4 regions of the Alteromonas sp. KUL17 genome follow, and region 1 is predicted to be linked to each of the others. Evidence: predicted binding sites of a transcription regulator. Region 1 holds the regulator's gene; each other region holds the start of a gene.
The links. Region 1 encodes sigma-54, which starts transcription at its own class of promoters, with help from an activator protein. Its sites were predicted from a motif close to GTTGGCACGNNNNTNGNNT; they were not measured.
Positions count from the first base shown of each region.

Region 2: KUL49_RS13150 (DUF2726 domain-containing protein) is a predicted target of sigma-54. The motif match lies at 6,105-6,123, and genes of this name have one in related genera.
Region 3: flhA (flagellar biosynthesis protein FlhA) is a predicted target of sigma-54. The motif match lies at 4,267-4,285, and genes of this name have one in related genera.
Region 4: glnK (P-II family nitrogen regulator) is a predicted target of sigma-54. The motif match lies at 1,630-1,648, and genes of this name have one in related genera.

Region 1 is NZ_BJKJ01000001.1:275,361-282,904, reverse strand. It holds gene KUL49_RS01170 (HPr family phosphocarrier protein) at 1-272, opposite strand, end outside; gene rapZ (RNase adapter RapZ) at 272-1,117, opposite strand; gene ptsN (PTS IIA-like nitrogen regulatory protein PtsN) at 1,202-1,645, opposite strand; gene hpf (ribosome hibernation promoting factor) at 1,659-1,946, opposite strand; gene KUL49_RS01150 (RNA polymerase factor sigma-54) at 1,977-3,458, opposite strand; gene lptB (LPS export ABC transporter ATP-binding protein) at 3,532-4,257, opposite strand; gene lptA (lipopolysaccharide transport periplasmic protein LptA) at 4,260-4,814, opposite strand; gene lptC (LPS export ABC transporter periplasmic protein LptC) at 4,783-5,361, opposite strand; gene kdsC (3-deoxy-manno-octulosonate-8-phosphatase KdsC) at 5,358-5,906, opposite strand; gene KUL49_RS01125 (KpsF/GutQ family sugar-phosphate isomerase) at 5,907-6,887, opposite strand; gene KUL49_RS01120 (calcium/sodium antiporter) at 6,890-7,544, opposite strand, start outside.
Region 2 is NZ_BJKJ01000014.1:37,612-45,155, forward strand. It holds gene KUL49_RS13115 (FAD-dependent oxidoreductase) at 1-918, opposite strand, end outside; gene KUL49_RS13120 (GNAT family N-acetyltransferase) at 949-1,554, opposite strand; gene KUL49_RS13125 (DUF2721 domain-containing protein) at 1,551-1,952, opposite strand; gene KUL49_RS13130 (rhodanese-like domain-containing protein) at 2,089-2,493, opposite strand; gene KUL49_RS13135 (cobalamin-binding protein) at 2,627-3,550, opposite strand; gene KUL49_RS13140 (cobalamin biosynthesis protein) at 3,550-4,494, opposite strand; gene KUL49_RS13145 (5'-methylthioadenosine/adenosylhomocysteine nucleosidase) at 4,496-5,197, opposite strand; gene KUL49_RS13150 (DUF2726 domain-containing protein) at 5,362-5,949, opposite strand; gene KUL49_RS13155 (hypothetical protein) at 6,159-6,608, opposite strand; gene KUL49_RS13160 (FAD-dependent oxidoreductase) at 6,810-7,544, opposite strand, start outside.
Region 3 is NZ_BJKJ01000010.1:80,776-88,319, reverse strand. It holds gene KUL49_RS10920 (MinD/ParA family protein) at 1-667, opposite strand, end outside; gene flhF (flagellar biosynthesis protein FlhF) at 673-2,082, opposite strand; gene flhA (flagellar biosynthesis protein FlhA) at 2,112-4,211, opposite strand; gene KUL49_RS10905 (murein L,D-transpeptidase) at 4,454-6,061, shown strand; gene KUL49_RS10900 (D-Ala-D-Ala carboxypeptidase family metallohydrolase) at 6,054-7,028, shown strand; gene flhB (flagellar biosynthesis protein FlhB) at 7,098-7,544, opposite strand, start outside.
Region 4 is NZ_BJKJ01000021.1:25,155-32,698, forward strand. It holds gene KUL49_RS16070 (AraC family transcriptional regulator) at 1-568, shown strand, start outside; gene KUL49_RS16075 (hypothetical protein) at 618-1,433, opposite strand; gene glnK (P-II family nitrogen regulator) at 1,715-2,053, shown strand; gene KUL49_RS16085 (ammonium transporter) at 2,086-3,333, shown strand; gene ggt (gamma-glutamyltransferase) at 3,555-5,246, shown strand; gene KUL49_RS16095 (Dyp-type peroxidase) at 5,431-6,357, shown strand; gene KUL49_RS16100 (adenylate/guanylate cyclase domain-containing protein) at 6,386-7,459, opposite strand.

The DNA.
Region 1 (7,544 bases):
TATTCGTCTTCGTTAAATCTGCCCTCAATAAGCTCTTCAATAGCTGCAAGTGCATCAACAGCATCACTGCCGTCCACAATCACGTCTACCTGTTCACCTTGATGGCTTTCAAGCATCATTAATCCCAATACACTGCTTGCGTCTGCTTCTTTATCGCCTTTTTTTAAGATGATTTTAGCGTCGAATTGATTAGCCAATTTAACCAGTTGGGTCGCCGCTCTTGCATGCAACCCTAACTTATTGACGATAGTTAGCGTTTTTTGAATAGTCATTACTGATTCAGCTCTCTATGGCGAATTTGTACATCAGGGTGTATTTCACTGAAGGTTTTCGACAGGGTCTGTGCGATATAAACCGAACGGTGTTGGCCACCAGTACAGCCAATTGCTACGGTTACGTAACTTCTGTTATTGCGCTCTAAATGAGGCAGCCATGTCGTTATTAAATTCTGAATTTGCCAAATGAACTTGGTCACTACAGGCTGCGACCCCAAAAATACTTCTACTGGTGCGTCTAATCCGGTCAGGTGTTTAAGGTCGGGCTCCCAGTGGGGGTTAGGTAAAAAGCGGGCATCAAAAACGTAATCCGCATCTTTAGGAATACCGTGCTTAAAGCCAAAAGACTCAAACACAAGCACAAGGCGTGAGCTTTTCTTACCCAGGATACGCTCTCGAATTAACTCAGCCAGTTGGTGAATGGTAAGCTTATCTGTGTCTAAATATAAATCTGCGCGTTCAGCAATAGGAGCAAGTAGGGCAGACTCGGCTTTAATGGCTTCTGAAAGCGATTTATTAAGCTTGGCGAGAGGGTGAAGACGACGTGTTTCGCTAAAACGCTTAACCAGTACATCATCGCTCGCGTCAATGTAAACAATGGTCATCGACCACGAAGAAGGCAAGTAGTCTAAAATTTCTACCAAATCGTCAGGATTTTTAGGTAAGTTTCTCACATCGATACTTACCGCAACCTGATCGTACTCGTCAACAACTGTATGGGTTAAGGTGGGAAGTAAGTTTACCGGGATATTATCAACACAGTAATAACCTAAATCTTCCAATGCGCGAAGTGCGACAGACTTACCAGACCCCGAACGACCACTGATTATTATCAGCTTCACCTACTTTCTCCCTAATACTCTGGTTTTATCACATACGCGTTGTTGAATTAGGCGCCTACTAAACGGTTAATAGGCGCTTAATGTTTAACTTAATGCAGATAGAATATCGTCGCTTGTCGTTGCGCGACGTATTGCTTTAATCGTTTCTTTGTCGCTTAGTTTACCAGCCACGGTGGCCAGCGTTTGAAGGTGTCCTTCGGTCTGTTCCTCAGGAACGAGTAGCGCAAAAAAGATGTCTACGGGTTTCTCGTCAAGGGCGTCGAAGTCAATTGCTGGCGTGCTGGTTACAACAATGGCAATCACTTTCTCGAGGCCCGGCAGGCGTCCGTGGGGCAGGGCGATACCATTGCCAATGCCTGTACTACCCATACGCTCTCGAGCCATCAAACTGTTGAGTACCGTTGCCTGATCAATGTTCTCGTTTTGCTTGGCAGCGATATCAGCGATGATCTCAAGAATTCGCTTTTTACTATTACACTGAACCGCACACTCGGTGCGGTCCAGACTTACGATGGCTTGTATATCCATGCTTAATTAACTACTAATGTTTTTTCAGTTTTTCCTTATGCTTGATTACCTGCCGGTCGAGTTTATCAACCATGCTGTCAATCGCCGCATACATGTCGGTATTTTCTGAGGATGCGAATACTTCAGCGCCACTTAAATGAACGGTCGCTTCGGCTTTTTGATTTAATTTTTCAACGTTCAGGATGACATGCACATTAGAAATGTGATCAAAGTGACGTTCAAGTTTGCTGAACTTCGTATCGACATAATTACGCAAAGAGTCGGTGATTTCGACATGATGACCAGTAAGGTTGATTTGCATATTTCGTCTTCCTTATATTATTAAGCCCGATTAAATAAGGCTTTTGCGTTGGTTCGACGGCGGGATCGACAACGATTCCCGGTACTTTGCTATTGTTCGCCGGGCAACTTTAATGCCCTGTTCGGCCAACAATGAAGCAATCTTGCTATCACTTAGCGGCTTGCTAGGCTTTTCAGCGGCCACTAATTTCTTGATCAATGCACGAATCGCTGTAGATGAACATTCACCACCAGACTCTGTTGCAACGTGGCTTGAGAAAAAATACTTCAATTCGAAGATTCCACGTGGCGTATGCATGTACTTTTGCGTTGTCACTCGCGAAATAGTGGATTCGTGCATATCTACCATTTCTGCGACATCATTTAGCACCATTGGTTTCATCATTTCCGGGCCGTGCTCAAAAAAGCCCATTTGCTGCTGCACAATGCAGTTTGCAACCTTCATTAAGGTTTCGTTACGAGATTCAAGGCTCTTTATGAACCACTTAGCCTCTTGCATGTGTGAGCGGATGAATTGTGAATCGCTACTATTCTTGGCACGGCGACTCATTGCAGCGTATTGTTGATTTACGCTTAACTTAGGCAGACTGTCGGGGTTCAGCTCAACCACCCAACGGCCATTTTTCTTGGTTACTGAGACATCAGGAATAACGTACTCAGGCTCTTTAGTAACTAAAGCACTACCTGGGCGAGGATTCAAGGTTTGCAGTAAACGCATTGCCTCGCGTAGCTGATCTTCTTTCAATCGGCTTTTACGCATAAGCGTACGATAGTCTTTGCTGCTCAGTAAGTCAGAGTACTCTTCAATCAGTTGCTTTGCTTCAGCAAGCCAAGGTGTGTCTTCTGAAAATTGGCGCAATTGCACCATCAAACATTCTTGTGGAGAGCGTGAGCCAGAACCAATAGGGTCGAACATCTGAATGCGCTTTAGCACACATTCTATTTCGTCCATTTCAATCGGCTCTTCCATATCATCATCGTTAACCGCTTCTAAAATATCGTCAAGGGTAACGGTTAAATAACCTGACTCGTCAATAGAGTCGATGATTGCTGTAGCGATTGCGCGATCGGTATCCGAGAAATGGGTAAGGCGCATTTGCCAAAGAAGGTGCTCTTGAATATCTTCAGTAGTCTCACCTTGGAAGATTTGCTCGTCGTCATTGGATGGACCTGGAGCTGGCGAAGATGAAGCAGAGTAGTATTCGTCCCATGTGCTGTCGATTGGCAGCTCATCGGGAAGATCGTTTTTCTCAAGTGCATCGCCGGCTTCTAACGTGTCACTAGATGCAGAAGCAGTGGCCTCAGAGCCGCTGTCATCGTTGTCGATATTGTTCTTTTCTAGTTGCGGCTCGTCGTTACCTTCTTCAACTTCTAATAGCGGATTAGAATCGAGCGCTTCTTGGATCTCTTGTTGAAGATCAAGTGTAGAAAGCTGCAGCAGTTTAATGGCCTGCTGAAGCTGTGGTGTCATGGTAAGTTGTTGGCTAAATTTTAGCTGTAAAGATGGTTTCATCTACGTCTTATTTAAATGCTCTAAATTGAATATACCAGAGCGAAACTGAAAAATGACAATTCGGTTACATTAACTATAGCCTGAATTGTTCGCCTAGGTATACATCCCTTACTTTTTGATTACTTAAAACCTGTTCCGCCGTTCCTTGCGCAATAAGCTCGCCATGACTCACAATGTACGCCTTTTCACAAACATCCAATGTCTCTCGTACGTTATGGTCCGTGATAAGGATTCCAATCCCCCTATCGCGAAGATGTTGTATTATCTTCTTTATATCATTAACTGATATCGGATCAACACCAGCAAATGGTTCGTCTAACAAAATAAATTGCGGTTTTGCTGCCAGAGCGCGGGCAATCTCAACGCGACGGCGTTCGCCCCCTGACAAACTCATCCCCGTACTATTACGTATATGGTTAATATTAAATTCATCAAGTAGCGCATCTGCTTCTTCTTCTTGCTGTTGTGAATTTAAATCTTTACGGGTTTGCAAAATGGCCATGATATTTTCATGCACTGTGAGCTTTCTGAAAATAGAGGCTTCCTGCGGTAGGTAGCCTATTCCGCGGCGTGCACGCTCGTGCATGGGCTGATGAGTTAGCTCATTGTCGTCGATTTCAATCTTGCCTTTATCCAGATTCACTAAACCAACAATCATGTAGAATGTAGTGGTCTTACCAGCGCCATTTGGGCCAAGAAGACCAACAATTTGACCCGTTGAGACAGACAGACTTACATCTCGAACAACCTGTCTTGACTTGTAAGCCTTAGCAAGATTTTTAGCGCTCAAAGTTGCCATTGCTATTTATTGCCCTCGTTGTCTTTTTTGTCTTTCTTAGACGAAGTTTTGCGAATGGTCTCAGGTGTGAATACTGTGGTCACTCGACCCTCACCATCCTTACCTGCGCCGCCAGTCGCTAGCAATTGCTCGGTAATCATATCGAACGTGATGTTGTCACCCTGTACTTTACTGGTGTCTTGTTTCAACTCTGCGTTTCCGGCAAGAGAAATCGTTCGGTTTACCACTTCATAGCGTATTTCATTAGCTTTTGCCGAAACTGGCGTGCCGTCTTCCAATTGCTGGGAGTAGCTTGCCGGCTTTCCTCTAGCAATAAATATTTCACGACCACCACCGTCAGTGGCAATTACTTCCACTTCGTCGGCTTCAATAACCAAAGAGCCTTGAGTTATGAGTACGTCGTCTTTGTACAACGCGGTTTTATTTTTACCGTCGATAAACTGGGTGTTCGAGCCTATTTTTATGGGCTGCGAAAAATCATCTTCACTGGCGTGTACCGCACCGCTAGCGATGGCAAGCAATAAACTAGTTGCTAGGGGAATAAGTGGTTTGTACATGATCTAAAAGCTCGTATTCTTGTGTGCGTAAATTCGCGTTAAACCCATTACTTAAAATGACATATTGGGTGCCCAGTATTTCAACGGGTTGGTCAGATGTCATTTGCTTGGTTTCTAAATTAATTTGAATGTACTCGGTCGATATACTTCTGACAAAGTCATCGCCAGTTTGGTTCTCAATATTAACTTGGTTTTCCAGCTGGATTAGCTCGTTATTGTATAGTGTACCTTCATCAGCGGTTACCACCCATGGTGATGACGCGTTTTCTGTATAAAGGGTGTATTTAGGTTGCTGAAACAATACAAAGCCAAGCTGGTCGTAATGCTCCATCGACTCTGCAAATACTTTGTGATTTAACTCACCGTCTTGATTGTACAGCGTAGTGGTTAGATTTTTTGCTTTGTAGGCGGGCTTTAGCGCATCGTTTTCACGATTCCCCTGCGTTTCAGGCTGCTCTTCCATCCACGTAGGGATGTACATCAGCATCGCCAGAATAAATAGCGCCGATATACTTAATCCTAAGCGATTAAAGCCAAACAGGCTCATACACTAGCTCCAAAAATCTCATTTGTTACCCCTTTGGCCTGCAAAATGGTATCCGATATTTCTCGGACCGCGCCAAACCCACCGGGAAGGGTCGTAATCCAGTTTGCTTGTTTTGCTACGTAAGGATGGGCATCGGCAACCGCAATTTTAACCGCAACGTGCTTGTACATACCCGTATCTGGCATGTCATCACCTACCGCAGCCACTTCGTCAGTGTTTAACTCAAGGCGTTTCATCAGGTCGCTAAGCGCGTCTGCTTTATTCTCTTCGCCTTGAATTATATGTGCAACATTCAGTGCCTTCATTCTATTTTCAACAATGGCAGAGCGACGTCCAGTAATAACCGCAACATTCACCCCATTGCTCACTAGCGCTTTTACACCATATCCATCACGGGTATGGAATGCTTTAAGTTCTTCACCGTCGTTACCTAAGTAAATTCGACCATCTGAGAACACACCATCAACGTCGCATACCAGCAACTTTATCTTGGCTAGTTTTGCGAAAAGCGAGTCATTTATTTCCGTGTACAAGGTGGTTGTCATTTAAAGCACTCCTGCTTTTAGTAGCATATGCATGTTAAAAGCCCCAACAGGTTTGCGCTTATCGTCAGTAACCATTAACGCACTAATTTTATGGGTTTCCATCAAATTCAGGGCTTCTACAGCCAGCTGACCTGCGGTGGTAGTCTTGCCGCCTTTAGTCATTACTTCTTCTACTGTCGCACTGTGTACGTCTACGCGGGCATCGAGAATTCGTCGTAGGTCGCCATCCGTAAAGACGCCTGTCAGCGTACCGTCTGCCGCTATCACGCCTGTCATACCCAATCCCTTTTTAGATATTTCCAGCAGTGCGTCAGCGACAGAAGCACTGGCATGGACAAGTGGGATATCACTGCCGCTTAGCATGATATCGCTAACTTTAAGCAGAAGTTTTCTGCCTAAACTACCGCCTGGGTGCGAAAGCGCAAAGTCATCTGAGGTGAAACCTTTTTGGTCGAGCAGTGCTACCGCAAGCGCATCACCCATAACCAGTGTGGCGGTTGTGCTTGACGTAGGAGCAAGACCTAGCGAACACGCTTCTTTTTCAACGCTGATATCAAGTACGACATCTGCGTGTTGCCCCAATGAACTGGAAGCACTGTTGGTCATGGCGACCACCTGTATGCCTAAGCGCTTAACTACGGGCAATAAGTTAACTAGCTCGTTAGTCTCGCCAGAATTAGAGATGGCGAGTAAGACATCGCCTTTGCTTAGCATGCCCAAGTCGCCATGGTTGGCTTCACCAGGGTGCATGAAAAATGCAGGAGTACCTGTACTGGCAAGCGTAGCGGCAATTTTATTTCCGATATGCCCAGACTTTCCCATACCACTCACGACAACTTTACCCTTGCAGGCAAAGAGAATATTACAGGCAGCGATAAATTCATTGTTTAAGCGCTCTGCCAGATTAGCAATAGCTTGAGTTTCAATTTCAATAACGCGCTTCGCTGAGTCGATATAGTTCATCTGAGTTTGTGTATTCATGATTATCCGAATAGCCAGAATTGATAGCCGATAAAGCAAGCCAGAAGTATGAATCCATTTGTTCTTGATATTGTACGTTTGCCGATTAAATCGAAGCTGAACAAGAACAGTAATAATGTTAAACCAAGCATTACGTACATATCTCGGTTGTAAACGTCAGGGTCCAGGATACCAGGCGCGATTAAGCCGGGCATGCCAAGTACGGCAAGTAGGTTGAAGATATTTGAGCCGATGATATTACCCAGTGCTAAATCGTCTTCACCTTTCAGTACACCCGCAACACTTGCTGCTAGTTCAGGTAGACTTGTACCAAACGCAATAATCGTTAGTCCGATAACCAAATCCGAAATGCCCATGTATCTGGCAATTTCTACTGCTGAGTTCACCAAAAAGTGAGCACTTAATGGCAGTATTACAAGGCCTACACCAATCCAAATGAGGGCTGACGTATTTGAAACGCCTTTGGGGATTTCATCTGCGGTTTCCGCAACCAGAGGATCTTCTTTATCTACCTGTAGCGACAACCACGCCATCATTGCCAGTACGAAAATGAACAGGCCTAGTAGGATAATGCCTTCATAAGACTTAAGTTCACCGTCAAACATAAAGCCAATGGCAATCAATGAGATGATAAGGAGTGCTGGAAGCTCGCGCTTT
Region 2 (7,544 bases), on a different contig from region 1:
CAAAACACGGTAGTAGTATTTCATCATCCGTGTATCCATAAAGCTCATTGGCGTGGTTAGGCCAGACTTTGCGCGCTGTTCGCTACTCAATGGCGCAGTGACAAAAATGCTCGACTGAACAGGAAATTGCTTATTGTCTACGCTGTCATGAAAGCGCTTAGGGGTATAAGCATTAGTAGCAATGAGTATGTGTTTGGCCGAAACTGACCCGCTGGGTGTTGCGACAATATATCCGGTCTTGTGCTTTTCAATGCGAATGGCTGGCGAGTCGTAAAAAAGCGTTGCTCCAAGCTCCTTTGCTACTCTTGCATATTCGCTTACTAATTTTAAAGGGTGTAAGCATGCACCCTTTAGCTCAACGCCACCATACGCCCCTTCAATACCAAAGCGCGCAATAAGGTCTTTTTCACTAAGTGGAGAGCTCGGCACATTGAAGTGTGACTCAAGATGCTTAGCACTGGCACAGAGTAGTTCGGCTTGCTTTGGGTTATGCGCCAGTTTTAAATAGGGTCCTTCTACCAAATCGACCTGTATATCAAAGTCTGCAATACGTTGGTTAAGCAGGTGTACCGCGCCATCAAACTCGCCCTGCATAGCTTTGGCGATGTCACGACCCCACTTGTCCTCTATGGCGCTTAAGCTCAATCGGCCGCTACCCGAGAGGATAAAGCCTCCGTTGCGGCCCGCACAACCAAATCCCGGTGAATTCGCATCAAGTAGCGTGACTTCTTGATTCGCTTGAGCAAGTGTGATGGCAGCTGAAAGACCGGTATAACCACCACCAATGACGAGGTACTCAGTGTTTACCTTCTTGTTTAAAGGCGGCAGTGTTGGTGGTTTGTGTGTGGCATGCCAGTAGCTGTTTGCCGCGGGTAACATTGATGAAACGCCGCGTGAAATAAGAGGATCGTAGGTCATAGAATAAAAACGTTTTTACCTTTGGCGTACTTATGGAGCTTGAAATTGAAGTAGCATTTCCGCACCTTCACACTCGCAATAACCCTCGCATACAGGGCAATCGTAGCCTTCGTGAATAGATGCGTAGCGCCATTTATTGGGGTGTTTCTTGATAAGCTGCCCCCCATTTTTAATGAAGTACTTAAATGCGCTGTTGCCAGGGCTTGCCAACCAAATATGTGCTAAACCCGCTTCTGCGCCTTGAATTTGCGCACATTCAATCGATTTACTTAATAGTCTGCTGCCAATTCCACAGCCCTGCATTGCGGGGTCTACCGTATTACATTTGAAATAACATACGGTATTTGGATCTACTGGCCAAAGGGAAGGGCTGCACCACTCATCTGCTTCCCATTGCGTATGCGCAAAGGTGAGCCTGAAACCAACAACTTTTTGTTTGTATAGGGCTACCCAGCTAGCATTAGTATTGCCAACAAAGCTCTTTGCATAGTAATCAGCAAGTAGCTCGTTGGTTAGGTAGTTATCTCCGTGCACGTGATTGCCAAGAGCAATCACCCCTGCAAAAAACTCAGGCGCTAGAGACTCGTAGCTGATATCACTTTGAATTATGTGGCTCAAATGATTTGTGGGCTTCATACTTTTTCTTTACGCGGGGCGTTTTTCATCCCGTCAAGGTGCACATCCAAGGCTTCAACTGATATCAATATTTCTCTTACCGACATCCATAGTGAATACAGAAGTGATACTAAACTTGCAGCAAACACCCAGTTTCCTACCTGTTGATAGGTGAGGTATATCGCTAGCATGGATACTACACAAAGAAAAAAACTACCCACACCTGCTATTTGCATTCGCTTAATAAGTTGAATACGTAATCGAAGGTTTTTTATTTGTGCTTGAGTATTCTCATCTCTCTCTTCTTTTGAAAAGTTTCGGATAATAGTTGCAAGCGTCAAAAAGCGATTGGTATAGGCTAGAAGCAATAAAGAAATCGCCGGAAATAACATGGCCGGAGTAGCAATATCTATTTTCATGGGTGTTTCATACAATCGTCGAGTAAAAAGAGTGTATCACAGGGGCTCAGTTACACACAGTAATCAGCCAAGAGGTTGAACTTACAACATCTTTAGTGCCAAAGACTAATACGAAGGAGAAGGCGGAATATTGAGTCTACATTCGGTCAACTGTCATGCCAGCGGCACTCCAGCCTAACATATCGCCTTCTAAATGCATGACTTCAGAAAAATCGAGTTCTTCCAATACTTTCATTGCCAGTTTGGCTCTTCTGCCTGAACGACAATAAATGATAATAGGCTTGTTTTTGTGGCCTTCTAATTCGCTAAGGTAGTCATTGATATTTTCATGGGGCATATTTACTGCGCCAGGAATGTGACCATCGGCGAATTCTTGCGGAGAGCGAACATCAATAAGGAGCCAGTCGTTGTTTGCAACTCGCTCGATAAGGTATGGTGATGCGGCAACAGAGGCTTGCGCGGTCGCTTTCGCTGTGCACTGAAGCGACACAAACAATGCAACACTGATAACAACTAGAAAACCCGCAACAACAATCCGCATGAATAAAAACTCTTACCTTTTTATAGAAGATTAGAACCTGCTCTTATTCTGTTACACAAAGGCGCTTAAATTGAGCCAAGTCGGTGTGTATCAATTGAAAACAGCCCAGCAGGTCTAGACTTAAGTATAACGCTTATGCGCTTTCTTTAATACCTTTACAGAGTACTTTTAGTTCATTTATTAATCGCAATGAAAACCGACTGGTGACGTCTGGATCCACAACAATTAAGGGGGCTTTGAGGAAAGAGCGATGATCACGCCAGAATACCTCAAGTTCTGAATGCGTACTTTTAGATGCCGCAATGAGTGCATGAGGTTGGCGAGTAAGTACATCTTTTAATGCGACTTGAGGATAGTCTACAGGACTGTCTGCAAATAATGTTTGAGCACCACACACATTCAGCAGTTGGTTACCCCACGCGTTGGGACCGATGGTCATAAGTGGAGCAGTCCACGAATAATAAAATACTGGTATAAGCGAGGATTTGTCGTATTTACTTCGAAGTTCGGCTAGTTCCTTGAGAAAATCATTGGAGAGCTGGGTTGCCTGCTTTTGCGTATTTGTAAGTGCCCCAAGCCTTTTAATTTCGCTGGCTATATCAGTGATATTTTCGACCTTGCTGCTAAATACGTTTAGACCCATCGAGGAAAGCTTATGGATATCTTGCGGCTTATTGCCTCCATCCCATGCAAGAATTAAATCAGGTTCTAACGCCACAATGGTAGCGATATCGGCACCTTGAAAATCCGCCACCCGCTTAATATTTTTCGCGGCGTCAGGATAATCGCTATAGTCGCTTACACCTACAAGGTTAGGGCCTAAGCCCAAACTAAATGCCCATTCGGTAAGGTGGGGCGCAAGGCTGACTATCTTTAGCTCGACGGAATTTGATAAGGCGCTTGATTCCGAGCTTGGTGCAACATCGGCAGAAGCAAATTGATCTGAATGAGCTAGGTGCTTTGTCTCGGCATCTGATTCTGAGTTAGCAAATGTGAGAAGAGGTAAATAGCTTAAAATTACAAAAAAAATGGTTTTCATCATAACTGCTGTTTTCATTAGGCTACGGCCATTGCCAGCATAGCTAACGATGCGAAGGCGCTAACCGCAATCATGGCATGAGTAACCGTATTTTTGGCTGTCAACATGTGAGAGTACTTTACCTCGTTAGCGCCTCCCACGCGGGTGTATCGAATCTTCTTGTTGGCATAAATTGCTGGGCCGCCGAGTTTAATATCAAGCACACCGCCCATAAGCGCAAGCAGTAGCGACGTTTTATCTTTCACTGGGGAGCGCTTTATGGCGCGAAACCCTTTAATAGGATGGCTGACCAGTAGTGTTGCTAGACCACCAATGACCGCGGGCGGCATATTAAGTAAGTAAACAAGATTGCGTACGGGTTTGGCAAAGAAAGTCATTGCAGGGGTTCGGTAATGCCACTGCCAAGATGTGAGCAAAAGCAATCGATAAATGAGTGCGCCTATGGGACCTGCCACTACAAAGTAGAAAATGACGCCGCAATAAAGATAAAGAAACTTCAGCCATAGCGATTCTATCGCGGCTTTGGCAATTCCTATATCGGAAAGTGAATCGCATTGACGTGCAGTAATGGTTTGCGCCATTTCACGTGCGAGTGATTTTTTATTTCTTCCCACACTCGCCAGCACTTTTTTGTACTGTTGACGCTGGTAACCGTAGTCGAGCAGTGCGACAAGAATAATCGCCTCAAAGAATACGGGGTATTGGGCCATGTACACCAAGATAGCAACACATACTACCAATGGCGCAAGAAGAACTAGGGCGGCTAATGAGCCTGAAATATAGTGCTGAGACCTACCGTATTCGCGAGAGGGCACCACTTTGCGCCCCATTTGCTGAACGAGGTAGCGCATGAGCGTTAATGGATGAGTACTTTGGGGCCAGCGCCATAATGCGTCAACGGCGATAGCCAGCCAAAGTACGAATAGCGACTGGTATTGCGGGTCGCTAATTACCTCTGTCATCTTATTTTGCGAGGGCCTTAATCATTGCCATAACTAATTGTGCTGAGTGTTTAGCGGCAGTGTCTAGATACTCTTTAAAGCTCACTGACGACGTTTTTCCTGCAATATCCGACAATGAACGAATGACAAGGAAAGGCGTGTCGAGCATATGGCAAGTTTGACCTATAGCTGCACCTTCCATCTCAACCGCTTTCATGTCTGGGAAGTTTTCACGCAGTTCTGCTACAGCTTCGTCGCTACCGATAAACGCATCGCCCGTACAGATTAAACCTGTTGTCGACTGAAGCGACGTAATGCCTGTGGCAGCACTACGAGCGGCTTCCATTAACCTTGTATCGCAACGGAAATCTTCAGGCATACCTGCGCATTGACCGAGCTTGTAGCCAAAATGGGTTAAATCGGCATCATGGTGAATAACGTGACTGGCGATCACTAAATCACCGATGTTTAGATTCTTGTCGAAACCTCCGGCAGAACCGGTATTGACAACAGCATCAGGGGCGTACTGTTCGATAAGTACAGTAGTAGCAATTGCTGCAGCCACTTTACCAATACCGCATTTTACTAGCACCACTTCTATGTCGTTAAGTGTACCTTCGTAAAACGTCAGGTGCTTCCACTGGGTTTCTTTTACATTCCAAAGTGACGCTTTAAGTAGCGCAACTTCTTCGTCCATTGCACCTAAAATACCAATTTTTTTCATAACTTTACCGACGGAGTTGAGGGAGTTTAACGCGTGAATACGCTGTTGAATGCGTTAATTGTATAAGGAAAACGGGCAAACTGACAGAAAAATGCCTCTGTTACCGCTATTTGAGAGTAAGAAAATAGCAAAGCAACAAAGGCCAGGGGAAGTGGGCTTATGTCTTAAGCGGCAGCTGGTCTGCTTGAACGCACTGGGCGAGTCGGGCGCTTTGGTGGCTCTGGATTATGCGTTGGCAGCTGTGCCATTTTTTGCTGTAAACGACGATATGGAATGAGTTTGTTTTCCAAACACTCGCGAATATCGTCAACGGTATAACCAGACTTCACTTTAATTCTTGCGTGAGGAAGGCCGGCAGCATCAAGTGCTCCGGTTACAAACCAGTCTTTTTGTGATTTATAACCATCTTTGCCTTGGCTATGAACTAAGTCGATAGCAAGAACAGGACTCATGTCGTGTTTATCTACTAATACAAAGTCGAGCTGTCTGCTAGAAGCTCTGCTGATGGCTTGGCTTGCCGTCTTTTTATTTGCAGACTGGCGAACCGCCACTAAATCGTTAAGACGCACACGGCACACTATGCGAAACTCTCTTCCCATAGCCTGTTCGATAAAGTTTAAAAAAGAGTGCTCAACGGGGGTGAACAATTGCGGCTTTCGCCTAAATGGAAATGCGACACCGCCGTCTGACAACTTTATGGCACCCAGTGCAACGACAATAAGTAACATCATTAGAATAATTGCCAATTCCATCGTAACCCTCGCAAATATCAATAGTTAAAGCCCACGGAATGCATAATAAAGAAGCCCGCTAAAGTATTTATATCGAAAAAAGCTTGGGCTCCGTTTGCAGTTTGAGCGTCATAAAAATGACACTCACTGTTACCGTGGAGTAGTTATTGATGATTTTGCAAAGCAGATGCCAACATGAGTAGAATTCGTAGTTGTCTTGCTAAAAGGGCTTATTTCGTTGTGGATGTAACAAGAATATCCACTTGAGAGCCAGTATTATCTGGACTGATTATTACTCTGACCCCTTTATCTTCTGAGGATAACAACGTGCGGCCGCTAACTGGCGTGTGAGTTTTTAAAGCGGGGTGCGCCGTTTGGTAAACATTCAGTAATTCACTCGGGGAGCGAGGAGAGTGGTAAACCATTACTGCTGTCTTGCTTTCGTCAAATGCTTGGCATTGTCTTGCATCATCAGAAATCTTAACTTGCTGAAAATCAGAAGGGCAAGACATGATGCTTGGCTTACTAGGTGAAGAGTTGACGCTTTGTTTCTTGGTTTGATCGTTAACTTGCGCATTTAATGAAGCGTCAACAGCAATGGTATCAGCTAAGCTGGCATTGCTCGCTGCTATCGCCAGTGTTAGACAAAATGTAAGTTTCTTAATGTTTAAATGCTGCATAGATAGATTCTTCACCCGATGTGCGATGTCTTTAATTGCTTAAACGATAGTAGAGTCGTAACGCTCGCGCTTCAACTAAACCTTGGTCTATTAACGTATACTTTTAGCATTTTCCGTATCATCGAAGTGTGCATAAAAAAAGCTCGATAGCAGAACTATCGAGCTTTTCGTGAATGGACAATAGGCCTTAGTTAGCGAAGGTTAAACGCCAATATAGTCCATAATCCCTTCTGCGGCTTTACGGCCTTCGTCGATAGCAGTAACAACCAGGTCACTACCACGCACCATATCACCACCGGCAAATACTTGCGGGTGAGAGGTCTGGAATGCAAATTTGCCAGCCGACGGCGCACGCACACGACCTTTTTCATCAAGCATAATGCCGAAGTCAGCAAACCATGGCGCAGGGCTTGGCTGGAAACCAAAGGCGATAATTACCGCGTCAGCTTCTAGTACGTGCTCTGAACCCTCTACTTCAACAGGGCGGCGGCGTCCATTGGCGTCAGGCGGCCCCATTTCAGTTTTAACCAGCTTAACGCCACACGCTTTACCATTTTCGTCTACTGCGATGTCTAGCGGCTGAAGATTAAATTTAAACTCAACCCCTTCTTCTTTTGCGTTAACAACTTCGCGGCGAGAGCCCGGCATGCTTTCTTCATCACGGCGATATGCACAGGTAACTTGTGCAGCGCCTTGGCGGATTGACGTGCGAACACAGTCCATCGTGGTATCACCTCCACCTAGTACTACTACGCGCTTGCCTTTCATATCAACAAAGTCAGCGGGGTCCTTTTCAAGGCCCATTACGCGGTTGGTGTTGGCGATAAGGAAAGGAAGTGCATCATATACGCCTTCAACGTGTTCGTTGTCGAAGCCACCTTGCATCGACTTGTACGTACCCATGCCCAGAAATACTGCATCGTATTTATCAAGCAA
Region 3 (7,544 bases), on a different contig from region 1:
GTACTGTCGCCACTAATTCTAGTGCAACATCTAAAAAACGCCCTGTCACTTTGCTTAATTTACTAAATAGCTCTTGGCCTTCTCGCACGTCGCGCACCATATTAGCCACAACTTTGAAGCGGAAAACACCGTGCTCTCTATTCAGAATTTTTATCAATGCATACGCATCTGTCAATGAAGTAGGCTCGTCACACACAACGACCATGATGTCTTGTGAGGCTTTTGAAAAGCTCAACACCATGTCTGAAATACCTGCCGCTGTATCAACGATAAGCACGTCAATTTGCGAGCGCAGCTCACTAAAGGCACGAATTAGGCCAGCGTGTTGCGTTGGCGACAATTCTGCCATCGACTGCGTGCCTGATGTGGCAGGGGCAATCTTTATTCCGTGCGGACCGGTCACTAATACTTCATCAAGTGTACATTCGCCGGAAAGCACGTGGGATAAGTTTTTCTCAACACGCAAACCTAACATAACGTCTACGTTAGCAAGACCGAGGTCCGCATCGAGAACCATTACACGTTTACCTTGCTTCGCCATGGCGATAGCGGTGTTCAATGTAATGTTTGTTTTACCTACGCCACCTTTGCCACCGGTGACGGCGATTACTTTGATTAACCGTGATTGCTTCATTTTTCTTAAGCTACTCGCTTGGTCGTCAATCATACTGCTTATGCTGTTTTAATTGCGTTGTTACCACTAGTATGATTCAAACCGTACTTTTTATAAAGCTTTGCAGCAGCGGAAACCAAAGATTTCGCTTCTGCAATCTTAATGTCTTCAGGTACTTTTTGACCATCGGTGACATAACTAACCGGTAATTGGTATTCAACCGCTGCACTAAGCACCTCTCCTAAAGAGTAGCACTCATCTAACTTTGTGAAAATACAGCCACTTAGTTCAATATCATCATACGCTTGAATGATTCTCTGCAAAGCAGGATATTGCGTATTTGCTTGCGCTACCAAATATTTTTTAACATTTGGCATTTGTCCGTTATCAAACTGCTTAATTTGTTTAATTAATCGACTATCTCTTTGACTAAATCCAGCCGTATCAATCAATACTAGTCGCTTATGACGAAGTTGGAATAATAAATCCGCAAGTTCTTCACTAGTCTGCGCTTTTCTCACCGTGCAGCCAATAATCTTTCCGTATGTCGCTAGCTGCTCATAGGCGGCAATTCTATACGTATCGATGGTAATCATCGCAACCGACTCTGCACCGTATTTTTGCGCATAGCGGGCAGCAAGTTTCGCAACGGTAGTTGTTTTACCGGTACCTGTTGGTCCTACTAATGCAACAGCACCTTGTGCGCTAAGTATATCGTTTCCTGTCACATTTATGCGATTAGCCAATAGGTTAAGAAGATATACCCATGCATCTCGTTCGTTGTAATGTGACGGCGTATAGCTAATAAGCTGTTTCGCTAACGCGTTGCTTAACCCCATATCGGTTAAACGGGTGATTAGATATTGATGAACAGGTTTTTGACGTTTGTTTTTAGCTTCCATCAAGTCGGCCACTTGATATTGCAATACATCGCGAAGAGACGCTAGCTCTTCCTTGATTTGCGCAAGCTCCGCTGACTGCGTCACAGCGGTATCATCCATACTCGACGCTTGATGCTCTGGGAAAGCGTTCTGACGAACTGGTTCATGAGAAGACTGCTGGGCTTCTACGTCGTCAATAAAGGCTTCTGAGAAGTCTAAGTGCGAAGCAATTTCATTGGCGTGCTTAGCATTTGCTGTCATTGGTTGGTTAGGTTGCGCGGGACTCGCTACGCCATTATTTCCACCGTGCTGCTTTTCTAGCAGTGCTTTAAGGCTATCAGGACCGTCGTCACCAATGATTTCGCTCAAGCTAGGCACTGCCTTTTGGCCAGGTGTTTTTGCAGCGGCTTGTGGAGACGCTTTCGGCGTAAACAACTTCGCTTCAGGTTCTTTGTCGTAGGCTGCGACAAGCTCAATACCGTCAGCGACTTTGCGATTTGACATGATCACAGCGTCACTGCCCAATTCAGCTTTAACTTGGCTTAACGCCTCACGCATATCTTTGCCGAAGAAACGTCTAATTTTCATTGCAACCTCTCCAATCACCCAGTGTCAGATTATTGACCGACCGAACTGACTATTTTTATTTGTTTGTCGTCAGGCACTTCTTGGTAAGACAGAACATGAAGCCCAACAACCGAATATTTTAAGAAGCGAGACAGAACGGGTCGTAGCATGCCTGAGGTAAGGAGTACTGCAGGCTCTCCTTCTAACTCTTGCTGCTGACTGGCTTGCTGCAATGATTTTTGCAGCTTGTCTGCCAGACCTGGTTCTATGCCAGCGCCATCTTCGCCACCTGCTTGAAGTGACTGGTGCAACATCTGTTCCAACTCTGGCGCCAAGGTTATGACAGGTATCTCTTTTGCACCTTGAGTAATTTCTTGGACAATTAAACGTTTAAGGGCAATACGCACTGCGGACACTAAAACATCGGGGTCTTGGCTGCGCGTGCCGTACTCACTGAGTGTTTGCACGATTGTACGCATATCGCGAATAGGCACGCCTTCAAACAATAAGGTTTGCAGTACCTTCACGACGGTGCTTAGAGGAAGAATGTCTGGTACTAATCCTTCAACCAGTTTCGGATGCTGCTTGGCAAGCATATCAAGAAGTTGTTGCGCTTCCTCGTGCCCTAATAATTGATATGCATTGTTAGAGAGTAATTGGCTTAAATGGGTCGCTACAACGGTCGCAGCGTCTACTACTGTGTACCCAAGGGTTTGTGCATGCTCCCGTTTATTGGGCTTAATCCATACTGCGTCCAAGCCGAACGCGGGGTCTTTAGTGGCACGCCCTTCTAATTTACCGAACACTTGCCCTGGATTAATAGCAAGTTCTTCATCGTGACTGATGATGGAATCGCCTATCGTTACGCCTAGCATAGCGATGGTGTAAGTGTTGGGCTCTAAATCCAAGTTATCGCGAATGTGGACAGGCGGAATAAGGAAACCCAGCTCTTGCGATAGTTTCTTACGTACGCCTTTAATGCGCGTCAACAACTCGCCACCTTGGGATTTATCGACAAGAGGGATTAAGCGATAGCCCACTTCCAATCCGATGGTATCTACCTGCTGAACATCATCCCAGCCAAGCTCTTTCACTTCAGGCGCAACCGATTCATCTTTTACCACATTGTCTGGCACTTTGGGCTCTGCGGCCTTTCTCTTTTCTTGAACCGACTGCCAGTAAGCAAAGCCTGCAATCAAGAATGAGAACCCTAAGAATGCGATATGAGGCATCCCAGGAATGATACCCATCACAAATAGAACGCCCGAGGCTATATAAAGAGCTTGATTATTACCAAGCTGACCGCGGATTTCTTTGCCCATTTCCTGGGTCTCGTTTTCACGAGTAACGATAATGGCTGTAGCGACCGAAAGTAACAATGAAGGAATTTGCGCCACCAAACCATCACCGATGGTCAATATGGTGTAGATTTCTATAGCGTTACCGAATGAAAGCCCGTGCTGAATCATGCCAATAAAAAGACCACCGACAATATTAATTAGCATGATGAAAAGGCCTGCGACCGCATCACCCTTTACAAATTTTGACGCACCGTCCATCGACCCGTAAAAATCCGCTTCTGCGGTAATCTCTTCACGGCGTTTACGTGCTTGGTCTTGATCTATATACCCTGCATTTAAATCAGCATCTATGGCCATTTGCTTACCGGGCATAGCATCTAACGTAAAGCGAGCGCTTACTTCTGAAATACGTCCTGCGCCTGCGGTTACAACTTTGAAGTTGATAATAAGAAGAATGGCGAAAACAACAATACCTACGGCGTAGTTACCACCAATCACGACCTCACCGAAGGCTTCGATAACTTTACCTGCTGCATCGCCGCCTTCATGTCCGTAAAGTAAGACAACGCGAGTAGAAGCCACGTTAAGCGCTAGTCTCAAAACGGTAGCGATAAGTAACACCAAGGGGAAAATGCCGAAATCTACTGGACGCTGGGTAAGTACAGCCACCAAGATAATGACTAGCGACAACGCAATATTAAAGCTAAACAGCACGTCCAGTAAGAATGGCGGCATAGGCAATATAACCATGCCCATAATTGCCAAAAGGACGATGGGTGCGCCTAAACCACTGGTAAAATTTTGCAGCTGATTTTTATCGAATCGCTGAAGATAACCGGATAACTGCATGGCTTGGTGTCTCTCTATCAGAAAATTGACGCTTTATGTGAATCTTCTAGTGAGTTTTCAACTAACGTGCCAGCTTTGTGTTTTACGCAAAAGTTATCCAAATCTGAGCTGTAATCATGCGTGATTACTGTCTACAGTGACTTGTATAGAGCGATTAAGATTTTGTATCCGAGGGACATACGAACAGTTTATAATTACGTCACTATTCCTAGGGCCTACTCTTCGTTTTAAAAGGATTATTCATGGTAGTACTACAAAACCGTGTTGCAACGTTTTGTTGGGTCAGCCTTGTCATCATGCTGACTTTTAGTCATGTAGCTCATGCATCTAAACAACCTAACTTACGACAGCGTGTGGAGAATTTGCTAGTTGATTCAGTGGAGATATACGGTTCACAAAATAGTAACCCATCTCGTGTGCACAATAGAGTTTTGGTAAGCGAGGTCTACACTCAACAGGGCTATCAGCTTATATGGTTTGGTACTAGTGATGCTGAAAACCGTCTTCAGGAACTCCTCCATGAAATTGCTGATTCAGAGTTACATGGCTTCTCGCCCGAGTATTACCACGCGTCAATGCTCGAAAGTCGCGACGCCAATACGGCACTCTTAGATGTACTAGCAACCGATGCCTTCATCAGTCAAACTCTGCATCGATTAAATGGGCTTGTTAGCCCCGCCAATGCAGATTCGCAGTGGTTCCTTAAGCAAAGAGAAGCGGATCCTGTGGCATCGCTAAATCACGCATTAACTAACGGTGTATCAGCAACTCTGCAAGCAATGTGGCCATCACACCATGAATACCAGTTACTGTTAGAAAAAAAGCGTAGTTTACTCACGGCAGTTTCTACAGTTACCACACAAATTCCAGTTGGCCCAACACTTAAGCTGAACTCAACGAGCGAAAGAGTTGTGTTGCTGAAGTCTCGTCTTTTAGGGCCAGGCACCTATTCAGAGTTATTCGATAAAGATTTACTGGACGCGGTTAAGCAGTTTCAAATGTCTGCGGGCTTAGAGCCAGATGGTATTGTGGGAAGTTCCACTTTAGAAGCATTAAATGCCACCACGTTTTCTTGGTTAGAAAGAATCGATGCAAACTTAGAGCGTTGGCGATGGCTTCCTCATCAAACTTGGTCAACATATTTACGCGTTAACATTGCGTCGTTTCAGTTGAGAGGGTTTACTGAAGGTGAAGAAACACTGGGAATGCCTGTGATTGTCGGTACGCCAGTGAGACAAACGCCCGTTTTCGCTGAATCAATGAAGTATATGGTGTTTAACCCCTACTGGACCGTGCCTTTCAGTATAGCCACTAAAGACAAGCTGGCGAAATTAAAAACCAATCCTTCTTTATTGGTCGAGCAAGGTTACGAAGCCCAGCCCGCCGGTGTCAGCGGCTTCAGCCCTGTCGATGAATTTGATTGGACAAATGTTAGCCGTGGTACGTTTCACTATACACTCAGACAAAAGCCCGGGCCGCACAATGCCCTTGGTAAAGTGAAATTCATGCTTCCAAATAAGCATGCCATTTATCTTCACGACACGCCCGACCACAGCCTTTTTTCGAAATTAGAAAGGAACTTTAGCTCTGGCTGTATCAGAGTCTCTAACCCTTTGAAGCTGTCTCAATGGGTACTCACTCATTCAGGCCAGACAGAGGCAATACCGCAAGCTGAGGAATTACTTCAAAGTGAAGAGACCAGTACACTGTATTTGAAGAAACCGATACCGGTTCTTATTGTGTACTTCACAGCGTTTGCAGATGAAGCAGGAACCATTGTATTTCGCCGCGATGCATACAATCGGGACAGCCATATTATTGAGAAATTGAAGGAGTTTAAACGTGCGTAGGTGTTTGTTAGTGCTGATTGCTCTTTTAACTGCAGTGCGCGCCGGTGATGCGTGCTCCTTTGACAATGACATGCTCAACTCTAAGCTTGCTATTAATGGAAATATGGTTCCCTACCCTATTTTCTCTATTTTTGTAATGCCGAATAAAACGTTCACTGTTGAGTTTGACAACAAAAGCCATACTGGGAACTTTCAATTTCACCATGCGAACGGTGAAGCACTAAAGACGAGTTCGAACCTTCCAATAGTTAGCGGGGTTGTGGGGAAAGCGCCAATAATGGCACCTAAGAAATCAGGGCACTATGTACTTAAAACCACCAACGCGCAGTCAGGTGAAACTGCGACGCTCAACGTCTTTGTGATGACATCTTTGGAAAAGGTAGACAAAACAGGTAAGTTAAACGGCTACACAATTGGTAAATATCCTGATAAGCCTTTAAAAGACAATCCCATTTATTTACCCCCATCAGGACTTATTGAAGTATCGCCAGAACAAACGGACGTAAGGTTGTCGCCCAATTTCACCCTAGGTCAATTTCTATCCAAGCAGCAACAAGGATTTCCCAAATATGTACATTTGCGAGCAGGCCTTTTGTTGAAACTGGAAAAAATACTGCACACCTTAAATGACGAAGGGCATGCTGTTGAAGGATTAACCATAATGAGTGGATATCGCACTCCGTTCTACAACAAAGCTATTGGCAATGTTCAGTACAGCCGTCACGTTTGGGGTGGCGCAGCGGATTTCTATATCGATCAGTCACCGAAAGATGGGGTGATGGATGACCTCAATAAAGACGGTGTGGTAAACCGCGAAGATGCGGTATGGCTCGCGAACTTTATATCAAACATGTCTAAACAAGGCGCTTTCGGTCCAAGAGTCGGTGGGCTTGGTATTTACGGTGCTAATGCGGCGCACGGGCCTTTTGTTCATGTGGATGTGAGAGGAACCCTAGCGCGCTGGTAGAATTGTTGGTTCGGGGCACATACCTATGCCCCACCTTCAAAGTCAATTTTCACCCATTTAGCGGTTGGGTTAGTGTCGGTACTCTGGTGGGATAGGCAAATCCCGTTTAAGTGGCTTAGGACGTTTACCCTTACCTGCTCTATGCGCTTTTAACTGATAAACATGTGCGAGCACCTGCGCTACCGCCATAAATAAGGCGTTAGGAATTTCATCGTCCACTTCAGTGGAGTAGAAAATGGCGCGTGCAAGCATGGGAGAAGGGATCAACGGCACATCGTTGGCGGTAGCAATTTTTCTGATGTGCATCGCTAGCTCATCAGCACCTTTAGCGACCACAACCGGCGCCCTCACTCCCTTCTCATCATACTTGATAGCAACCGAGAAATGGGTCGGGTTAGTCACCACTACGTCTGCTTGTGGTACTTCCTGCATCATGCGCTTGGTTGCAGCCTGATATTGTAGACGGCGAATTCGGCCTTTAACCATAGGGTCGCCTTCCGCATTTTTCCGTTCGTC
Region 4 (7,544 bases), on a different contig from region 1:
AGGCGTATGCATAGCGCCGAATGAGGTCCATTATTTTAGCGCTAACGAACTGTCAAAATTTATTGTGGCGGACTTGGAGTATGTGCCAGTTAATTTAAATGACAGGTTGCACCCGATATTTCAGGTAACGTCAGCATTACAGGCATTTTTATCGTTTGTAGAGATTCAAATTAGCCAATTTGCTGACCAAGGCCATGAAGAAATATTGGCGCTATTTTTAACCTTGCTAGAAACATCCTTGAAGGGATGTGGTATGGATAAGCGAATGACTCCTGTATTAAGTTATATTCATCGAGATCTTTCTCGAGGCTTCACTCAGGGGGAGTTAGCACAGATAGCCTGCATGGGAACAACGCAATTCAAAATACGTTTTAAAGAGGCCACCGGGCATAGTTTACGAGATTATCTTGTGAAAGTGAGAATGGAAAAGGCCAAAGCACTGTTAAGAAATACGGATACACCAATGTCGAGTATTGCTCAATTGACGGGATATGACGATGTTCCAGCATTCAGTAGACGGTTTAAAGCGTATTTCGGGCAACCCCCTAAGTTTTTCAAAAGAAAGTGACTGTGATAAGGGCTTACCTCACATGTCGGTAAATCGTTGATAGAGACAACTAGTTAATCTCTTCGTCTTTAGGAAGTTTATTGACTCTGGCTTCTATAAAACGTTTGTGGTCGTCCATTTTGGTGCATTCTAAGGTTCCACCAGCAATCCCACTCAATATCGCCAAAGTTTTATTGGTCGTACTGCTACAGTTTACGCGTTTTGAAGGGCGTCGATTTTCATTAGCTTGTATTTGCTGTGTGCTTGGCCCGCTAAGCACAGGACTATTTTTACGCTCTTGAAATGCTTTTGCTGCCTGTTCTGCGTCTTCAGCGACTTTGTCACTGTGATACTTTTCAAAGTAGAGGGCTGCGCCATCTTTTACCGATAGATTCAACGAGCCTGCGCGCCGATTTGCGTCTTTTGATAAAGTGGGCGACGGCAGTGTATTAGTCGGCTTACTTTCAATGGGTACCTGCTGTGTATCGGGCTCAGCATTTTTCTGCTGCTTGGGCGCAGGGCTTTCTACAATTTCATTCTTACTATCAAGTGCTTCAGTCGCTTTGGTTGCGTCAGGCTTCAACTCAATTTCTTGCCTTTTAGGGGAAACATCGATTGGTTTAGTTTCTTGTGGTTTAGCTTGGGCAGGAGGGCGTGGAACGGGGGGGTAGTACAGTCTGGCGCTTATCTCCGGCGTTCGCTCCAAAACATTTACTCGTGCTTTTTGGTTGTTGATGCCCATTTGAGAAAGTATGACCACTACGATGACCCCAAACACATGTGCACAGCCCGAAATTAATAGTGGGCGCCACGCCGTTTTCTTTGCAACGGAATGGTGTTCAATGCTGCGCTCAGGCGCAAAGAAAGATGGGGTGATAGTCGTCATAGTAAACAACAGACCATGGGCCCTATCGAATAGTTCCTTCCTAATTTCATCGCACTTTTTAGTCCTCTCACCTTACCGCAACCTCATACCGCTTCAAAATTGGGCAAATTTTTAACAGTGCACCATTAGTGTGCATTATTTTTGTGCGTTCTTGAAGCGTTTGCTTGTATGTATTTGATTTATTTGGCTAATCATTTGTGGCATGGCTCTTGGTTTATCTTCCCATAGTTGGAAACACGACCATAAATCACAGAATAACCAAAACAAACTGGGAGCAACTCATGAAACTAGTCACAGCGATCATCAAGCCGTTCAAGCTAGATGATGTTCGTGAAGCCATTTCAGAAATCGGTATCGACGGTTTGACCGTGACCGAAGTGAAGGGCTTTGGACGTCAAAAAGGACACACTGAACTTTACCGCGGAGCGGAATATCAGGTGGATTTTCTACCTAAAGTCAAACTGGAAATTGCTGTTCAGGATGATCAAGTAGAGCGCCTGGTAGAAGCCATCGTTGGCGCTGCCAAAACAGGCAAAATTGGAGACGGCAAGGTGTTTGTTTACGACCTTGAACACGCCGTTCGTATTCGAACTGGTGAGTCGGATAGCGACGCGCTGTAAGCCACAACGATATATTTGCGGAGAAAACCATAATGGAAATCACTTTTGAACTTGGGTATGCGCTAGATACCTTTTATTTTCTAATCTGCGGTGCACTGGTTATGTGGATGGCTGCAGGTTTTGCGATGCTTGAAGCTGGTCTTGTTCGAGCGAAAAACACCACAGAAATTCTAACTAAAAACGTGGCGCTATTCGCTATCGCTTGCACTATGTACATGATTTGCGGTTACGGCATTATGTACGGTGGCGGCGACTGGGGTCCATTCCTAAGCGGTATCATGGCTGATGGCGCAACAGGTGTCGCTGAAGAGCCAGCAACATATGCACCTTCTGCTGACTTCTTCTTCCAAGTAGTATTTGTTGCAACAGCAATGTCTATCGTATCTGGTGCGGTAGCTGAGCGTATGAAGCTTTGGGCATTCCTAGCGTTCGCAGTTGTTATGACGGGCTTCATCTACCCAATGGAAGGTGCTTGGACATGGGGCGGCGAAGCAGTATTCGGTATGTATACGCTTGGCGACCTTGGTTTCTCTGACTTTGCAGGTTCAGGTATTGTTCACATGGCTGGTGCAGCTGCTGCTCTTGCTGGTGTTCTTGTGCTTGGTGCTCGTAAGGGTAAATACACCGCTGACGGTAAAGTAAACGCGATTCCAGGTGCAAACTTACCGCTTGCAACTTTAGGTACATTTATCCTGTGGATGGGTTGGTTTGGCTTCAACGGCGGTTCAGTACTGGCTACTGCAACTGTTGAAAGTGCAAACTCAGTAGCGATTGTATTTATGAACACAAATGCTGCAGCTGCTGGTGGTGCAATTGCTGCACTTATCGTAGCACGCATTCTATTCGGTAAAGCTGACCTAACTATGGTACTTAACGGTGCACTAGCCGGTCTTGTGGCTATTACAGCAGAGCCTTCAACACCTACACCATTACAAGCTACTTTGTTCGGCGGCCTTGGTGGTATTTTAGTAGTACTTAGCATCGTTGCACTAGACAAGCTTAAGATTGACGATCCAGTGGGCGCAATTTCAGTTCACGGCGTGGTAGGTCTTCTAGGTCTTATCCTTGTACCTTTCACTAACGATGGTTCAAGCATCTCTGGTCAGCTAATTGGTGCAGCGACTATCTTTGTATGGGTATTCGTAGTGAGCCTAGTGGTATGGCTAGTGATTAAAGCGGTTATGGGTGTACGTGTGAGCGAAGAAGAAGAATTCGACGGCGTAGACATGAGCGAATGTGGTCTGGAAGCATACCCAGACTTCACAAGCAGCCGTTCGTAAGAGAGTCTCGATTAGGCAACGAAACAACAATAACAATAATGCCTTATTACTTCGTTTAAGCCCCGCTAATGCGGGGCTTTTTTCGTTTCATGCAATGTGTTTTAAGCTCATTACTGAGCTTAGGAAAAGAGCCTATGCGTAATGTGACAATAACGCTACACTATGAATCGATATACTGACGCTAGATTTATTATCGGCAACGTTTTAGTAAAAGGACGGTTATGATTGCAAGTGTGCGACTTCTACCTTTGATACTGGCTTTCTTTAGTATCAGCTGTTTGGGCTATGACAGAATAACGGGGCATCCCTTTGCAAGTCGCTCAGAAGTTATTGCAAAGAACGGCATGGCAGCAACAAGCCAACCATTAGCTACGCAAGTGGCGTTGGATATTTTAAAACAAGGCGGCAGTGCGGTTGATGCAGCTATTGCAGCTAACGCCATGTTAGGTTTAGTTGAGCCTACAGGCAGCGGTATTGGCGGCGACCTATTTGCTATTGTGTGGGATGCAAAAGAAGAAAAGCTAGTCGGTTTAAACGCTTCTGGCCGTTCACCCAGACAGTTAACCAAAGCGGTGTTTGCCGAGCGTGGTTTGCATCAAATTCCAAAATTCGGTCCTCTACCTGTTTCTGTCCCTGGCGCTGTAGATGGCTGGTTTGCACTACACGAAAAATTTGGCAAGCTGCCCATGTCTGCGCTGCTTACGCCATCTATCAAATATGCCCGTGAGGGGTTTCCTGTTTCAGAAGTCATTGCCTATTACTGGCAGATGAATCAAGAGCGAATAGGTCATTATGACGGCTTCGCAGAGACTTTTCTTATCGACGGGAAAGTTCCGCAAAAAGGCGATGTTTTTAAAAACCCTGGCTTAGCCGTGACCTATGAAAAGATTGCAACAGGCGGGCGAGATGCTTTTTATAAGGGCGATATCGCACGCACTATCGATGCTTACATGAAGTCTCAAGGCGGCTTTTTGTCATACCAGGATTTGTCATCACATACCTCGGAGTGGGTAGAGCCCGTCTCTGCTAACTATCGCGGGTATGATGTGTGGGAACTTCCGCCCAACGGACAAGGCATAGCGGCACTACAGATTCTCAATGTGCTTGAGCACTATGATATCGAAGGAATGGGGTTTAACTCAGCAGACTACATCCATACCTTTGTTGAAGCCAAGAAGCTCGCCTTCGAAGATCGCGCTAAGTTCTATGCGGATCCAGACTTCAACGATATTCCAGTCGACTGGCTAATTTCGAAAGAGTATGCCGCTAAGCGCCAGAAGCTCATAGATAATGAACGCGCAGCGAATCGCGTTGATGCGGGTATTTATGAAGGGGATACCATTTATCTGACCGTTGCTGATAAAGAGGGCAATATGGTGTCCTTAATTCAAAGTAACTACCGCGGAATGGGCTCAGGCATGACACCTCCAGGGCTAGGTTTTATTCTTCAAAATAGAGGTGAGATGTTTACCCTTGAAGAAGGGCACTTTAACGAATATCGCCCGGGAAAGCGTCCATTTCACACCATTATCCCGGCTTTTGTAACAAGAAACGGTAAGCCGGTGATGAGCTTTGGCGTGATGGGCGGTGGGACTCAGCCTCAAATGCATGCGCAAATTATTGTAAACATTCTCGACTTCGGAATGAATTTGCAGGAAGCGGGGGATGCTCCACGCATACTGCACAGTGGGTCGAGTAGCCCAACGGGCGCGTTGATGACTGATGGTGGCTATGTGAGCTTAGAATCGGGGTTCAGTGAAACCGTTCAGCGAGAACTCATGGAGCGGGGGCATAAGCTTCAACGCGTGGTAGGCGCGTTCGGTGGCTATCAGGCCATCGCTTGGGACGAGCAGAAAGGTGTCTATTTTGGCGCTTCAGAAACGCGAAAAGATGGACAAGCCGCGGGCTATTAAGCACACTAGTGTAGATAATAGGCGGCGGAGTTAATTTGTTCCCCCGTTTGCTGCTTCGCTTTAAAGGGTTTCAAAGTTTGAAGCAGCCGCTACACTTTACGATAAGGTTCGCACAACAAAGCGCGGCGAATGATCGCCAGCAGCGAAACGTCAGAACAAGGCGTTAATAACAACAAGAGCGGCAATGACACAACCACAAAAAGGCCTCTGCGCTGAGCCAAATTTACATGCACAGTATTTACTACTGAACGTCATTGATGACGATAGCCAAGCCGTACGCGCCAAACTATCTCGCGTGCTGGATATATTCGAGCATTTTGAGAATGAGCACTACGAAGCCATGGTAACCGGCGTTGTCGCTATTGGCACCGGTTACTGGGCTGAGGTATACCCCGGTTTGATACCTGTTGAGCTTGCCCCTTTTCCTGATATGCAGTGTGATGATAGAAGTGCCCCCACCATGCCTTGCGATCTCTTCATTCAAATTCGCGCTGATAGGCTGGATATTTGCCATGCGGTTGGCATTGAAGTGATGGATTTGTTGCGTATTCATGTAGAACTGGTAGAGCAAATAAGAGGGTTTAGGTACTTAGATGGCCGTGACCTCAATGGTTTTCTCTATGGCGCAGATAATCCACGTGGAATGAAGCGGAGACAAGTCGGCATTATTGGCGAAGATGACCCTGATTTTAGCGGTGGCAGCTATGTTCACATACAACGCTATCGCCACGATTTAAGGCGCTGGAATAGTCTTTCAAGCCGTCAGCAAGAACAAGTGATGGGCACCACGCAAGAACACAATTTGGTAAGTAGCGAACAGTCTGAATCTTCGCATTGTGTTAGGGCAAGCACTGTTGCGCCCGATGGCGACGAACCAAGGCTAATTAAGCAAGGCATGCCATACGGTGATATGGCCTCCCAAGGTTTATTCTTTGTAAGCTGTAGTGCCAGTGCGCGGCCATTTAAACAGATGCTCCACAGCCAAATATACGGCAACGGTGAAGGCGATTATGACAGATGGCTGGACTTTACCAGTGCTGGAACAGGTGCTGCGTTTTTCGCGCCATCCATTAATTTTATTCGCCAGCAGGCTAAGTTATCTGAGTCCTAAATTTAACCGTCGCTTATGGCCATTGGGATTAGTAGACTAGCGCACCATCCCAATCTTCCTTAAAATCGACGCTTCTGTAAATTCGACAAACATCTATGTGATGATGCGCTAGCGAATCGTTTGGGCTCATAGCGACAGCGGTCTCAAAAAAAGAAATGGCCTCGTCCCACTGCTGATTTATACGGCATGCGATACCTGCGGCAATCTTGGTCTGAACCGCCAATTTCTTTTCCTGCTCACTCTCTGAAAGGTGGCTTAACACCTCGTATATTTCAATTGGCGCTTTTCGTCCTTTCACTCTTACCCAGTCAAGCAAGCGGGTTTTAATTGGGAAGCCAGACCCTATGGTCTGAAGAACTTGGGCACTAACGATAATATCCGCCTCGTATTTGGGGGTTAAAGCTTCTAAGCGGGAAGCAATGTTTACGCTATCGCCAATGACGGTGGTATCCATTCTATCTTCTGAACCTACCGTACCCATAATAACAGGCCCAAAGTGAATACCTATTCCCATATTAATTGGTTCGTAGTTACTGTTCTTTCTATGGCCGTTATATATTGTCAGGGCTTTGCGTAAGTCGAGCGCAGCATTAACCGCATCCATAGCTTTTTGTTGTGAAGATCCTTCGCGATGGTCGAACAGCGCCATAATGGCGTCGCCCATGAACTTATCAATAAAACCGTGGTTTTGATGAATAGGATCGTTCATTCTGGTGAAATAAGAATTAAGAAAGTTCATCAACTCTTGTGGCGTAATACGTTCAGAAAAACCGGTAAAGCCTCTGATATCGCAAAACATAATCGCAACGTCGTTTTCAGCCGCATAGCCAAGACCCAGCGCGTCTACGTCAGAATTCGACATGTGCTCCACAAACTGCTTTGGAATGAATTTTTGAAAGGTTTGTGTAAGCCTTTGGGCCTCATCGGCTGCTGTGTGAAAGTGCGTTTCATCGTCGTTTTTTGCGACAGTGGTGGAGACATGACGCCGACGTTTAAATTGGCTAGCTCTGTATGCAAACCGACGGCTGCGCCTTACGTGCAAAATTGTGATAGCGACACTGTAGAGAAAAAGCGCGCAAATAGCGCCAAACTGCCAATCCATTGATAACACCACACCTATAAACTGCTTTTAAATGAAGGCTAATAATCTAGCCCGCGAGGAATTCAAGCGTTACGTATGAGAGAAG